Regions from separate parts of the uncultured Citricoccus sp. genome, predicted to be linked through region 2. Evidence: riboswitches for the same ligand, from Rfam matches in the RefSeq annotation. Region 2 holds a riboswitch; each other region holds the start of a gene.

Region 1 (3,264 bases), on a different contig from region 2:
TCCAGCACGGTCTTGCCCTCGGCGTGGGCCTTGTTGGTCCGGCGCATCAACAGCACGGCCTCGGCCACCGCGGAGGCCTCGTCCAGCAGGGAGGCGTTGGCAACCGGCAGTGCGGTCAGGTCCGCGACCATGGTCTGGAAGTTCAGCAGGGCCTCGAGCCGGCCCTGGGAGATCTCCGGCTGGTAGGGGGTATAGGCGGTGTACCAGGCCGGATTCTCCAGGACGTTGCGCAGGATCACCGGCGGGGTGAGGGTGTCGTAGAAACCCTGGCCGATCATCTGGGTCTTGAGGACGTTCTTGGAGGCCATCTGCCGCAGGTCCGCCAGGACCTGGGCCTCAGAACGGGGCTCGGGCAATTCCAGCCGATCCTGTTGGCGGATGTCCACCGGCACCGCCGTGTCCACCAACTCGTCGAGGCTGTCGTACCCCAGGGTGCGCAACATCTGGGTCGCTGCCTGCGGGCCGGGACCGATGTGACGTTCGGCGAAGGAGTGGTCGCTGAGCTCAGCGGCGGTGGGGCGGGCTGGGGTGATCGTCATGAGAGGAACTCCAGAGGTCTGCGCGGTCTCCCGCGGTGTCTATGGGTTCCTCCCCGATCTGTTGCACAGCCTGAGAGTTTCCGTCCCACCCGGACGGGGTGGGACTTGCTCCTTCGGCGAGCACGGAGAACTCCGCACTACTTTCCAGATGCGCCTCGGTGCGGCGGTACGGGGGCCTGAGAGTTTCCCGGGGAGGAAATTGCTCCTACGGCGCCCGACCACGAATGCTGGACGGGACTCTCCCGCCGCACGTGAACGGCCAGACTATGTGATTGCAGTCACAGCGTATACGTACTTTCTGCCGAGTGCAACGGCACTCGCATTCACGTCATCCTGGGTCACACAGGTCCTCCTCGCCGCGGTCCTGCTGCGGATGCCCCTGTCTCACCGCCCCCGCAGCCGCCGGGCCGTGCGGAGCAGGATTCGGTGCGGAAATTCGAAAATCCATTGTGCGCCGAGGTGACTGTCACCTAGGATGTGAGGGCTGTCACAGTCGAATGGCCGTTGACGTGCGGCGGGAGAGCCCCGACCAGAACACCGGTCGGGCACCGTAGGAGCAATTCCTCCCCAGGAAACTCTCAGGTCCCCGGACCGCCGCACCGAGGCATCTCTGGAAAGTAGCGCGGAGTTCTCCGTGCTCGCCGACGGAGCAAGTCCCACCCCCTCCGGGTGGGGCGAAACTCTCAGGCCGTGCAACAGAGGGGGAGGAACCCACGGACGACGCGGCACACCGCGCAACTTACTGGAGTTCCTCAATGACCCTCACCCCAGCACGCCCCGTGAGCACTACCGAGCAGTCCCCGCATCTGGAGCGGGCCCTGTCCAACCGGCACATCCAGCTGATCGCCATCGGCGGAGCCATCGGCACCGGCCTGTTCATGGGCTCGGGGAAGACCATCTCGGTGGCCGGGCCCTCGGTGATCTTCGTCTACATGATCATCGGCTTCATGCTGTTCTTCGTCATGCGCGCCATGGGTGAGGTACTGCTGAGCAACACGGACTACAAGAGCTTCTCCGACTTCGCCGGTGACCTTCTCGGGCCCTGGGCGTCGTTCTTCACCGGGTGGACGTACTGGTTCTGCTGGGTGGTCACCGGCATCGCCGACGTCGTGGCGATCGCCCACTACGTGTCCTTCTGGTGGGGGGACCTGCCGCTCTGGATCCCCGCGGTGGCCTGCATCGTCCTCCTGGTCGGGCTGAACCTGCCCTCCGTCAAGGCGTTCGGCGAGACCGAGTTCTGGTTCGCGCTGATCAAGATCGTGGCCATCCTGGCGTTGATCGTCGTGGGTCTGGGCATGATCATCACCGGCTTCGAGTCCGACGGCACCCGGGCGGCGTTCTCCAACCTGTGGACCGAGGGCGGGATGTTCCCCACCGGCTTCATGGGCTTCGTCGCCGGGTTCCAGATCGCCGTCTTCGCCTTCGTCGGCATCGAGCTGGTCGGCACCACCGCGGCCGAGGCCAAGGATCCGGAGAAGAACCTGCCCCGGGCGATCAACTCCATCCCGGTGCGCATCCTGCTGTTCTATGTGGGTGCGCTGATCATCCTGATGGCCGTGAAGCCCTGGACCGCCTACAGCGCGGATGAGTCACCGTTCGTGGGCATGTTCGCCCTGGCCGGGCTGGTCGGCGCGGCCGGGGTCGTGAACTTCATCGTCCTGACCTCCGCCACCTCCTCGGCCAACTCCGGGATCTATTCCACCTCGCGCATGATCTACGGCCTGGCCACGGAGGGCGACGCCCCCAAGGCCTTCGGCCGGCTGTCCTCCCGGAAGGTCCCGAAGAACGCGCTGCTGTTCTCCTGCATGTTCCTGCTCGCCGGCGTCGCACTGCTCTATGCCGAGGGCAGCGTGGCCGAGGCCTTCACCCTGGTCACCACCGTCTCGGCCCTGTGCTTCATGTTCGTGTGGTCCATCATCCTCGTCAGCTATCTCGTCTACCGCCGTCGCCGCCCGCAACTGCACGCCGTGAGCGCGTTCAAGATGCCCGGCGGTACGTTCATGCCCTACGTGGTGCTGGCCTTCTTCGGGTTCATCATCTGGGCGATGACCACCCAGGCCGACACCCGGGCTGCCCTGCTCGTCACCCCGGTGTGGTTCCTGGTCCTGGGCCTCGGTTACCTGAAGCTGCGCCGCAACCCCGAGCACGCCGCCCTGCGCGCCCTCCACGAGGCCAAGGTCCGCCAGGAGCTCGAGGACCGGGACGTCCACGCTCAGGATCCGGCCCTCGCCCCCTGAACCGTCTGTCCCGCCACCGAGATCTCGCCATCCCGTCCGTCCCCCCCAGGCCGCCACCTCGGCGGGCTGGGTGGGACGGACAGCGGTACCCACCGGCCCGGGCGGAGAGTGCCGTCCCCACGAGGCCGGTGTGGGGTGAGGGCGAAGACCTCCAGACGATGCGCGGACGCGCAGACCGGTACCTGCGCCGAGGAGCAGAACCACCCTCCGCGGTGCCTCCACCGTCCGGGGGCGCATCGGGGGACCGTCGGCATAGCGCCGGCGATGACGGCGGGGTAGGTTGCTGGCATGACGGCGCATCAGCCTTATGAGACGCTGCGTGTGCATGACGGTGTTGAGGTGCGCCGGTACCCCGAGCACGTCCTGGCAGAGACGACCGTCGAGGCAGGCTTCGAGGATGCCGGCAACCGCGCCTTCCGCATCCTGTTCGGTTATATCAGCGGAACGAACCAGGCCGAGCAGAAGGTGGCGATGACGGCGCCGGTGCT
Region 2 (3,264 bases):
CGGCGGTCTTGACCACCACGACCTTCAGCCCGGCCAGCACCGCCGAGGCGGCGTTGGTGCCGTGGGCCGAGGCCGGGATGAGGCAGATGTCCCGCTCACCCTCACCGTTGGCCAGGTGGTACTTGCGGATGGCCAGCAGGCCGGCGTATTCCCCCTGGGAACCGGCGTTGGGCTGCACCGAGACCCCCGCGTAGCCGGTGATCTCGGCCAGCTTCTCCTCGAGGTCCGTCAGCAGGTAGCGCCAGCCCTCGGTCTGGTGGTCGGGCGCGTACGGGTGGATGGAGCAGAACTCGGGCCAGGAGATGGACTCCATCTCCGCGGTCGCGTTGAGCTTCATGGTGCACGAGCCCAGCGGGATCATGGTGCGGTCCAGGGCCAGGTCGTACCCGGAGAGGCGCTTGATGTAGCGCAGCATCTGGGTCTCGGACTTGTACGTGTTGAAGACCGGGTGGGTCATGTACTCGCTGGTGCGCTGCAGGGACGCGGGGATGTGCCCGCTGGCCCGGCCGGCGTCGGGTGCCCCGGTGTCCCCGGACTGCCCGCTCCCGGCACCGGCCGGGAGGGCCTCCGCGGGGGCGCCGAAGGCGGACAGCACCGCGAGCAGGTCCCGGTCCGTGGTGGTCTCGTCACAGGAGATGCCGACCGTGCCCGCGTCCACGAGGCGCAGGTTCACCCCGGCCGCCTCGGCGGCGTTGACCACGGTGCGGGCCAGTCCGGGCACGGAGACCTGCACGGTGTCGAAGAAGGACTCGTGGTTCAGCGTGAACCCGGCGGACTGCAGGGCTGCGGCCAGCCGGCCGGCCTGCCGGTGGGCGTGCTCGGCGATCGCCCGCACGCCGTCCGGGCCGTGGTAGACGGCGAACATGGAGGCCGTGATCGCCAGGAGGGCCTGGGCGGTGCAGATGTTCGAGGTGGCCTTCTCGCGGCGGATGTGCTGCTCACGGGTCTGCAGGGCGAGGCGGTAGGCGGGCCGGCCGGCCGCGTCCTGCGAGACGCCGACGAGACGGCCGGGCAACTGGCGCTCCACGCCCTTGTGGACGGCCATGTAGGCGGCATGCGGGCCGCCGAAGAACAGCGGGACGCCGAAGCGCTGGGTGTTGCCGACGGCGATGTCCGCACCCTGCTCGCCCGGGGGGACGATGAGCGCGAGGGAGAGCAGGTCGGCGGCGATGGCGACCATGCCGCCGCGCTCCTTGGCCTGGGCGATCACCGCGGAGTGGTCGTGGATCCGGCCGGAGTCCCCGGGCTGCTGCAGCAGGATGCCGCACAGGCCCTTCTCCTCCAGATCGGCCGCGAGGTCCTCGGGCAGGCCCGCTGAGAGGTCCGCGACGCGCACGTCCAGGCCGAGGGCGCGGGCACGGCCCTCCACCACGGTGCGAGTCTGCGGGTAGAGGTCGGCGTCGATCAGGGTGATGCCGTTGGCGTTCTTCCGGTTGGCCCGGTGCATCAGCAGCACGGCCTCGGCGGCGCCGGAGGCCTCGTCCAGCAGGGAGGCGTTGGCGATCTCGAGGCCGGTGAGGTCGGCGACCATGGTCTGGAAGTTCAGCAGGGCCTCCAGCCGGCCCTGGGAGATCTCCGGCTGGTAGGGGGTGTAGGCGGTGTACCAGGCCGGGTTCTCCAGGACCTTGCGCAGCACCACCGGCGGGGTGACCGTGTCGAAGAAGCCCTGGCCGATCATCTGGGTCTTGACGATGTTGCGGTTGGCGATGGCCCGCAACTCCTCCAGGACGGCGGCCTCGGTCCGGGCCTCGGGCAGGTTCAGGGGCTCGTGCTGGCGGATGTCCGCGGGCACGGCCTCGTCCACGAGGGCCTCCAGGGACTCGAAGCCCAGGGCGGCCAGCATCGTCTCGGCGTCCGCCTGGCGGGGACCGATGTGACGGCTGGTGAACGGGGCTGACGCGGTGTCCCGCGGCTCGTGGCGTTGACCGGTGGACGGGGTGACGATGGCGTTCATGGGTTCTCCTCCAAGGCGCTTCTCGGGCGCGGATCGGTACCTCCCCGCTCTGTCATCGACCTGAGAGATTCCGCACGTATCTGGAGGATACGTGCTTGCACCGTCGGTGGCCGAGGCGTTGGGGGCCTGGCACTTTCCAGAGACGCCGACCCTGCGCGGTACGTGGGCCTGAGAGATTCTCGGGGAGAGATTGCTCCTTCGGCGTCCGGCGCCGCCGGGTCCGGAGGCCCGGATCCTGCAGCACCGGCACTCTCCCGCGCGGGAGATGTGGCGCGGCACCAGTCTGGCACAGCCGCACCGCCGACGTCCCCCCGAGTCGCTGGGTGCGCGCGCCCTCACCCTTCCCACAGGTCAGGGTCCTGCCGCGGCAACGGTCATCGGCGTCACCGTCGATACTGCGTGGCCTCGCCGTCGACGTCCCGGCCCCTCAGGTGGACAGGGCGTCCAGGCTCTGGATGAACCGGGACAGCACGGCCCCGTCGAACGGCTCGGGGACGCTCCCGACCCTCAGCTGGGGGATCTCGTGCTCCACGTGGGCGCGCCCGGACGGCGTCGCCGCCCGCGAAGCCCGTTTCGACGGTGTCCTCGATCGTCGCCACGGCGAACCGGCCGCTGAGCCAGTCCCGGTCGGGGACGCAGTCCTGCACCGGAGACCACGTGATCCGGCCGGACTCCGTGGCAGTCCTCAGCCGCCGCAGGATCTTGGTGGCGATGGGGGCCTCGAGCTCGTTCCGCTGCATGGTGGGGCGCCGATCGTTCGTCGGGGATGTCCTGGGTGGTGGAGACGTCCCGGAGGGTCCGGTCCGCCGGAGGGGTCTCAGAACACCGGCAGCCCGCCGGTCACACCCAGCACCGTTCCGGAGACGTAGCTCGCCTCGGCCGGGTTCGCCAGGAACACGTAGGCCCCGGCGAGCTCGGCGGGCTGGCCGATCCTGCCGAGCGGGGTGTCCGCACCCATGTGGGAGACGGCCTCGGGGGTCTTGGTGGCCGGCTGCAACGGCGTCCAGACCGGTCCGGGCGCCACCGCGTTCACCCGGATGCCCTTCGGCCCGAGCTCGCCGGCGAGGTTCGCGGTGACGTTGTTCAGGGCGGCCTTCGTGGCGGCGTAGTCGATCATCGTCTCCGAGGGCTGGTAGGCCTGTACCGAGGTGGTGTTGATGATGCAGTCCCCGTGGGACAGGTGCGGCACGCACGCCCGGGTCAGCCACAGGGTGCCGTACAGGTTGGTCCGCACCGCCCGGTCCAGGTCCTCGGTCCGCAGCCCCTCGATCCCGGGCTCTCCGCGGGCCCAGTGGTAACCGGCGTTGTTG
Region 3 (3,264 bases), on a different contig from region 2:
GGTGGATACTCCCGGTGACGACCACGTCACGGCCGTCCTGCCGCCGCAGCTCCCGGACGGCCTGGAGGGGGTCGCCGCCGATGACGGTCGTGTTCTCCCACTGCGGGTCGGTCAGGGTGGCGGAGACCACGCGCTTGTCCGCCCGGTCCAGGGCCTCGGCCACTCCGGTGGTGTCATCCGCCCGGTGCGGCCAGTAGCCGCGGAGGTCCTCGAAGGTCTGCCGGCCCAGCAGCAGCACGTCCTCGCCGGCCGTCTGGCGCCGCATCTCCCCGACCAGTTCCGGGTCCTGGTCGGCGGGGTCGAACCAGTCGTCGAGCATCTCGATCCGCCCGTCCAGGGTCATGTTCTGCGTGATGACGATGCGCATGGATGGTCCTTCCGTCGGCGCCGCAGGGGTCGCTGGCGCCCTCTCCTCGTCCCACAGTAGGGAGGGCCGTCGCGTCCGGGAACACCCGGTCGCGACGGGCCGGGGTTCAGCTACCGCGGGACAGGATCGCCGCGACCGTCTCGTCGTCGACGGCGGCGAAGTCCCGGTAGTGGGCCCCGACGGCCCGGAAGCCCCGGGGGGTGGCCAGTACCTCGATCTCGTCGGCCTCGCGGCTCATGAGCATCGAGTCCACGGTGGTCCGCGAGGCAACCGGCACGGCCAGCACCACGCGCGCCGCCCCGAGGGCCCGGGCCACTCTGCAGGCCACCCGGGCGGTGGAGCCCGTGGCGATGCCGTCGTCGACGATCATCGCGGTCTTGCCCGTGAGGTCCAGCGGCTCCCGGCCGGCACGGAAGAGCCGCGCCCGGCGGTCCAGGGTCTGCTGCTCGCGGCGTTCGACCAGCGCCACTTGCTCCTGCGTGACCCCGAAGTGCCGGATGGTGCCCTCGTCCTGGAGCCGGACGCCCTGCTCACCGATGGCACCCATCGCGAGCTCCGGGTAGGAGGGCACCCCCAGCTTGCGGACCATGATCACGTCCAGCGGTGCGCGCAGTTCCCGGGCCACCACTTCCGCGACCGGCACCCCGCCGCGGGGCAGGCCCAGCACCACGACGTCGGCGTGCCCGGCCCAGCGCGGGGCGAGCCGCGCTGCGAGCTGGGCACCGGCGTCGTATCTGTCCTGGAATTCCGGCACGTCCCCTCCCTGGGATGGGCTGTGGGTCGCCCCCAGCGTAGGCGCGCCGGTCGTGGCACTGGAAGGGCCCCCGACCACCCGGCGTTCCCGGCAACGGCCCGGATGACCCCGTGTGACGAGATTCACGGCATATTTTGTATACAAATCAAATGCCTGACTACACTGTGATCGCAATCACAGCAGAATAGCCGTTGCCGTTGAGGTGTGGCGGGAGAGTCCCGTCCGGCACCACCGGTCGGGCGCCGTAGGAGCAATTCCTCCCGGGAAACTCTCAGGCCCCCGCACCGCCGCACCGAGGCACATCTGGAAAGTAGCGCGGTCTTCGCCGTGCTCGCCGAAGGAGCAAGTCCCGCCCCGCCCGGGTGGGATGGAAACTCTCAGGCCGCGCAACAGATCGGGGAGGAACCTACAGACGACGCGAGAACGATCGCAGACCCCAGGAGTTCCCCGGATGACGAATGCACGTGCATGGCCCGGTCTCACCCCGGGCGGTGAGGCCTCCCCGGCCGGCCGCCCCACCGGCCCCGGCGCCGCGGCGGAGCAACGGTGCGCCAAGATCGCCCAGGCCGCGGCCACCGGACTGATGACGCACCGGGACGTCGAGGACGCCCTCGTCCGCATCGACGGCCCCCGGCGCGCACCGCGGCTGTGGATCGAGTGCTTCCTGTCCCCCCACGCGGACGTCACCCGCACCACGGAGGTGGTCGTCGGAGTCCGCGAACAGCTCGAGGCCATGCTCGACCTCACCTTCGACACCGTCGAGATGACCATCCGGAACGTCACCGTCCCGGGGTAGGCCGGCCTCGGTTACCTCCGGGTGGCCACCGTCAGCAGGTACTCGATCTCGAAGCGCGCCCGGTCCTCGGTCCCCACGTTCGCCTCGTCGAAGAAGGCCTGGAACGCCTGGTCGAATTCCTCGGCACGGCCCTCGCCCTCGGCGTTCCTGCGGACGGTGATCGTGGGGCCGTAGGACGCCTTGAAATGCTCGGCGAATTCGCGCGGCGTGCCGAAGGCGGTGACCTCGAGGGTGCCCCGGCTGGCGGAGTCCACCGCCACCCGATCACCCAGCAGGGCGCGCTGGTGCTCCTCGGTGCCCCACAGCGGCGCCGGCTGCACTCCGGGCGGGGGCGCCGGGGCGAAGGGCTTCATGGTGCGGAAGAGCCCGCCCACCACGCCCTCGGGCGTCCAGCTCAGCAGGGCGATCGTCCCGCCGGGCCGGCACACGCGCACGAGCTCGTCGGCGGCCTCCTGGTGGTGGGGGGCGAACATCACGCCGATCGAGGACATCACCACGTCGAAGGAGGCGTCCTCGAAGGGCAGGTGCTCGGCGTCGGCCTCCACCCACTCCAGGTCGAACCCCTGCGCCTCGGCGCGCAGCCGCCCTGCGTCCAGCAGCTCGGGAGTGAGGTCGACGGCGGTGACCCTCGCCCCCGTGGCCGCTGCCGGCAGGGACGCGTTGCCCGTGCCGGCACCGACGTCCAGGACGCGCTGGCCGGAGGTGACGCGGGCTGCCTCGACGAGTCTCGGCCCGAGGGGGAGCAACCACGTCTCGACCATGCCCGGGTAGTCACCCGAGGCCCACATGGTGCGGTGCCTGGACTTCAGGTCGCGGTCGGCACCGGGTTGGCTTGCTGTCTGGCTCATGACGGGTTCTCCGGAGTCACTGGGATGTGCTGGACGGCCGGCTCGCCAGGGCGGGGATGCCCACCCACCGGTGGCGGGTCATGCGGCACCAGTATCCCACCGGGGGCGTCCGGCAGACAGGAACGAGGCGCTGCCCTCCCCGCGGGCTGGGCCCCGGGAAGGGCCGGGACGGGGGGCCGGGGACCACCTGATCTCCTCCGGTCCGGCGACCCTCCCTGACTACACTGGATCGGTGACGATCCTGGACGCCCTGCTCGCCTTCACCGTGGTGGCCGGCCTGCTGACCCTGGTGCCCGGACTGGACACCGCCCTGGTGCTGCGGTCCTCGCTGACCCGGTCCCGCCCCTACGCGTGGGCCACCGCCACCGGGGTCGCCACCGGGGCCGTGGTGTGGGGCATCGCCGCCGCCGTCGGGGTCTCCGCCCTGCTCGCGGCCTCAGAGCTCGCCTACCGCGTGCTGACGATCACCGGGGCGGCGTACATGCTCTGGCTGGGTGCG
Region 4 (3,264 bases), on a different contig from region 2:
CGGCGGGATGAGGATCGGGATGAAGGCGATGTGGACCGGGACGATGTTCTGCGACAGGCAGGCGAGTCCGGCGATCCCGAAGAGGGTCATCGCCCGCCGGCCGGAGATCAGCGGCAGGATCCGGCGGATCAGCTTCCCGGTGATCCCGGAGCGGGCGACCATGACCGACAGGATGCCGAGCAGGATATAGCTCAGGGCGGTCTCCCCCTGGCCGCCGAGCCCGTCGACGAGGATGGTCACCGTCTCATCGGGGGTCAGCCCCGCGAGCAGTCCCGCGACGAGCGTGGCGATGAGCAGGGCGACGATGACGTTCACGCGGGCCAGGCTCAGCGCGGCGAGCACGAGCACGGACACGACGACGGGATTCAACAGCACAGCGGGGACGACCTCTTCGGTGGCGCGGGCGGCGTGATGGCGCATCCGCGCCCCGAAGAGTGTAGCCGGAGTACGGGTCTACTCACCCGCAGCACGGTGCCCTTACCGGTGACCCGACGGCGGCGGGCCCGGTCAGCCGAACAGGCTGAGCAGGATGCCCCCGACCGCCACGATGCCGGCGATGACCACGAAGACGTTCGAGATCGCGCCCCGGAACGGCGCCAGGGCGGGGACCTTCCGGATGGCGTACATCGGCATCAGGTAGAGCACGGCCGCGATGACCGGCCCGGCCAGTGATTCGATGAGTCCCAGGATGCTCGGGTTGAGCACGCCGGCGATCCAGGTGCTGGCGATGAGGAACACGCTGATCCCGATCCGCAGTCCGCGGTCGGAGAAGCGCCGGGACTGCGGGTCCACCATCCCGCGCATGATGCCCTGCGCGCCCTCGAACGCCCCGAGCCAGTGGCCGAAGAAGGACGAGCCGATGGCCGTGACAGCCACCGCCGGCCCGAGCCAGGCGATGATCGGCAGGCCCATGACGTTGGCCAGGTGGGAGAGCACCGGCAGGTTGGCGTCCTTGGCGGCCTGCAACCCCTCGGGGCCGAGGGCCAGCACGCAGGACCAGACGAAGCCCATGGTGAAGACCACCAGCAGGATGGAGGTGACGCGCAGGACGGAGGAGGCCTTCTGCACCGAGCCCGCCCCGTAGCGCTGGCGCAGGGACACCGAGAACTGCGAGATCGCCGGGGAGTGGTTGAACGCGAAGACCAGCACGGGGATCATCAGCCACAGGGACATCGCGAAGTCGCCGGCGGCGGGCACGGCCCCGAAGCCCTCGAAGGACCAGGACGGGATGAGCAGCAGGGTGACGGAGAACAGGACCGCGATCAGCGGGTAGACCAGCCACTGGGTGACGATCAGCATGACGCGCTGGCCGGCCACCATCACGGCGGACATCAGCAGCACGAGCACCCCGGAGAGCAACCAGCGCGGCCACGGGTCCATGCCCAGCTGGTTGACCATGAGGCTGTCCACGGTGTTGGTGATGCCGACGCCGTAGATGAGCACGATCGGGAAGATCGCCAGGAAGTACAGGATGGTGACCAGGCGTCCGGCGGCCTCGCCGAAGTAGTCCCGCACCACGCCGGTGATGTCACGGTCGGCCCGGGGCGAGGCGACCACCATGCGGGACAGCGCCCGGTGGGAGAAGTAGGTCATCGGCCCGATGATCAGCGTGGCGATGATCAGCGGCCACATCCCGCCCAGGCCGGCATTGATCGGCAGGAACAGGACGCCGGCGCCCACGGCGGTACCGAACAGGCCGATCGTCCAGCTCGAGTCGAAGCGGTTCCAGCCCGGCGCGGCGGCCGTGCCGTCCGGACGGCCGGGTGCCGGGCTCTCGAGGGTCGGGGCTGCGGCGGGGGCGTGGCCGGCTGGTCCGGCCTCGGTCCCGACGGCGACGGGCCCGGTGGGGCGGCTGGGTTCCATGGGTTCTCCTCAGGTGGACGTGGGACGGTGGTCCCCTCGTGTCCTCCCCGCTCTGTCCATGGACCTGAGAGTTTCGCGTCGTGCCGGCCCGGAGCCGGTCGGCCGCTTGCCCCGTCGGTGGTCGCGCGTGGGTGTGGCGACGCTTTCCAGAGGTGCCCAGCGATCCGGTACGGGGGCCTGAGAGATTCCCGGGGAGGGCTTGCTCCTTCGGCGTCGCGCATCTTAGGTGGTGCGGGATCTCTCCCGGACCGCTCAGTGGCTGATTCCGGGAGACAACTGTAATGCACCTCACACGGGTGCGTGAAATCGCGGCCGGGTCCTCACCGCGCGGGTGTGCTCCTGCGGGACTTCCGGACGATGCCGGTGTCCTGCATGTCCTCGAGCTCGCGGCCCTTCGTCTCCGGGACGAAGCGCCAGACGAAGAGGAAGGACAGTACCGCCATCACCGCATAGAGCCCGTAGGCCACGGTCAGCCCGATCTCGGCCAGCCACGGGAACGTGGTGGAGACCGCGAAGTTCGCGGCCCACTGGGCCGCCGCGGCCACGGCGAGCGCCCCGGCGCGAATCCGGTTCGGGAACATCTCCCCCAGCAGGACCCACACCAGGGGCCCCCACGTGGCACCGAAGAAGACCACGAAGGCGTTGGCCGAGATCAGGGCCACCGTGGACCACGGCTGGCCCAGCTCTGCGGCCGTGGTGCCGTCGGCGGCCTGGACGACCTGCGCGAAGGAGAAGGCCACCGCCATCAGGCCCAGTGAGGCCGCCATGCCCAGGGACCCGACGAGCAGCATGGGGCGCCGCCCCACCCGGTCCACCAGCAGGATGGCCACGATCGTCACCACGATGTTCGTCACCGACGTGATCACCGTGATCGTCAGGGCGTCGGACTCCCCGAAGCCCACGGAGCGCCACAGCGTGGTCGAGTAGTAGAAGATCACGTTGATGCCCACGAACTGCTGGAACACGGACAGGACGATGCCGATCCACACGATCGGCCTCAGGCCCATCGCCGGTCCGCGCAGGTCGCGCAGGGACTCCCGCCGCTCGGACTCCAGGGTGTCCTTGATCTGCTCGATCTTGAGGTTGACCCGTTCGATGCCGGTGAAGTCGTACAGGACCTGGGCCGCACGGTCGAGGTCACCGCGGGCGACCAGGTACCGGGGTGACTCGGGCAGGCGGAACGCGAACGCCCCGTAGAGCACCGCCGGCACGGCCTCGGCCATGAACATCCAGCGCCAGGCCTCCAGTCCCCACCACAGCGTCTCGGCCGCGCCCCCGGCCAGGTTCGCGAAGAGGGCGTCGGACAGCAGCGCCACGAAGATGCCGGTCACGATGGCCAGCTGCTGCAGGGAGCCCAGCCGGCCCCGGACGCCGGCCGGGCTCACCTCGGCGATGTAGGCC

What was found. Region 2 has a riboswitch for glycine ahead of gcvP (aminomethyl-transferring glycine dehydrogenase). Riboswitches for the same ligand answer to the same signal wherever they lie in the genome.
Region 1: linked by a shared signal. The riboswitch ahead of cycA (D-serine/D-alanine/glycine transporter) and the one ahead of gcvP (aminomethyl-transferring glycine dehydrogenase) in region 2 are both predicted to bind glycine.
Region 3: linked by a shared signal. The riboswitch ahead of Q0283_RS04955 (hypothetical protein) and the one ahead of gcvP (aminomethyl-transferring glycine dehydrogenase) in region 2 are both predicted to bind glycine.
Region 4: linked by a shared signal. The riboswitch ahead of Q0283_RS00110 (amino acid permease) and the one ahead of gcvP (aminomethyl-transferring glycine dehydrogenase) in region 2 are both predicted to bind glycine.

Annotation. Positions count from the first base shown of each region.
Region 1 covers NZ_CALMQR010000160.1:1,612-4,875, forward strand. Annotated here, with positions in the region: partial or broken gene gcvP (aminomethyl-transferring glycine dehydrogenase) at 1-539, opposite strand, end outside; glycine riboswitch at 694-794, opposite strand; glycine riboswitch at 1,045-1,143, shown strand; gene cycA (D-serine/D-alanine/glycine transporter) at 1,295-2,776, shown strand; gene Q0283_RS17390 (heme-binding protein) at 3,065-3,264, shown strand, end outside.
Region 2 covers NZ_CALMQR010000158.1:4,886-8,149, reverse strand. Annotated here, with positions in the region: partial or broken gene gcvP (aminomethyl-transferring glycine dehydrogenase) at 1-1,954, opposite strand, end outside; glycine riboswitch at 2,101-2,221, opposite strand; gene Q0283_RS17350 (SDR family oxidoreductase) at 2,772-3,264, opposite strand, start outside.
Region 3 covers NZ_CALMQR010000054.1:39,294-42,557, reverse strand. Annotated here, with positions in the region: gene Q0283_RS04965 (dihydrofolate reductase family protein) at 1-367, opposite strand, end outside; gene Q0283_RS04960 (phosphoribosyltransferase) at 474-1,121, opposite strand; glycine riboswitch at 1,320-1,418, shown strand; gene Q0283_RS04955 (hypothetical protein) at 1,573-1,917, shown strand; gene Q0283_RS04950 (class I SAM-dependent methyltransferase) at 1,929-2,765, opposite strand; gene Q0283_RS04945 (LysE family translocator) at 2,998-3,264, shown strand, end outside.
Region 4 covers NZ_CALMQR010000004.1:2,922-6,185, reverse strand. Annotated here, with positions in the region: gene Q0283_RS00115 (Na+/H+ antiporter family protein) at 1-420, opposite strand, end outside; gene Q0283_RS00110 (amino acid permease) at 508-1,863, opposite strand; glycine riboswitch at 2,019-2,119, opposite strand; gene Q0283_RS00105 (sugar porter family MFS transporter) at 2,184-3,264, opposite strand, start outside.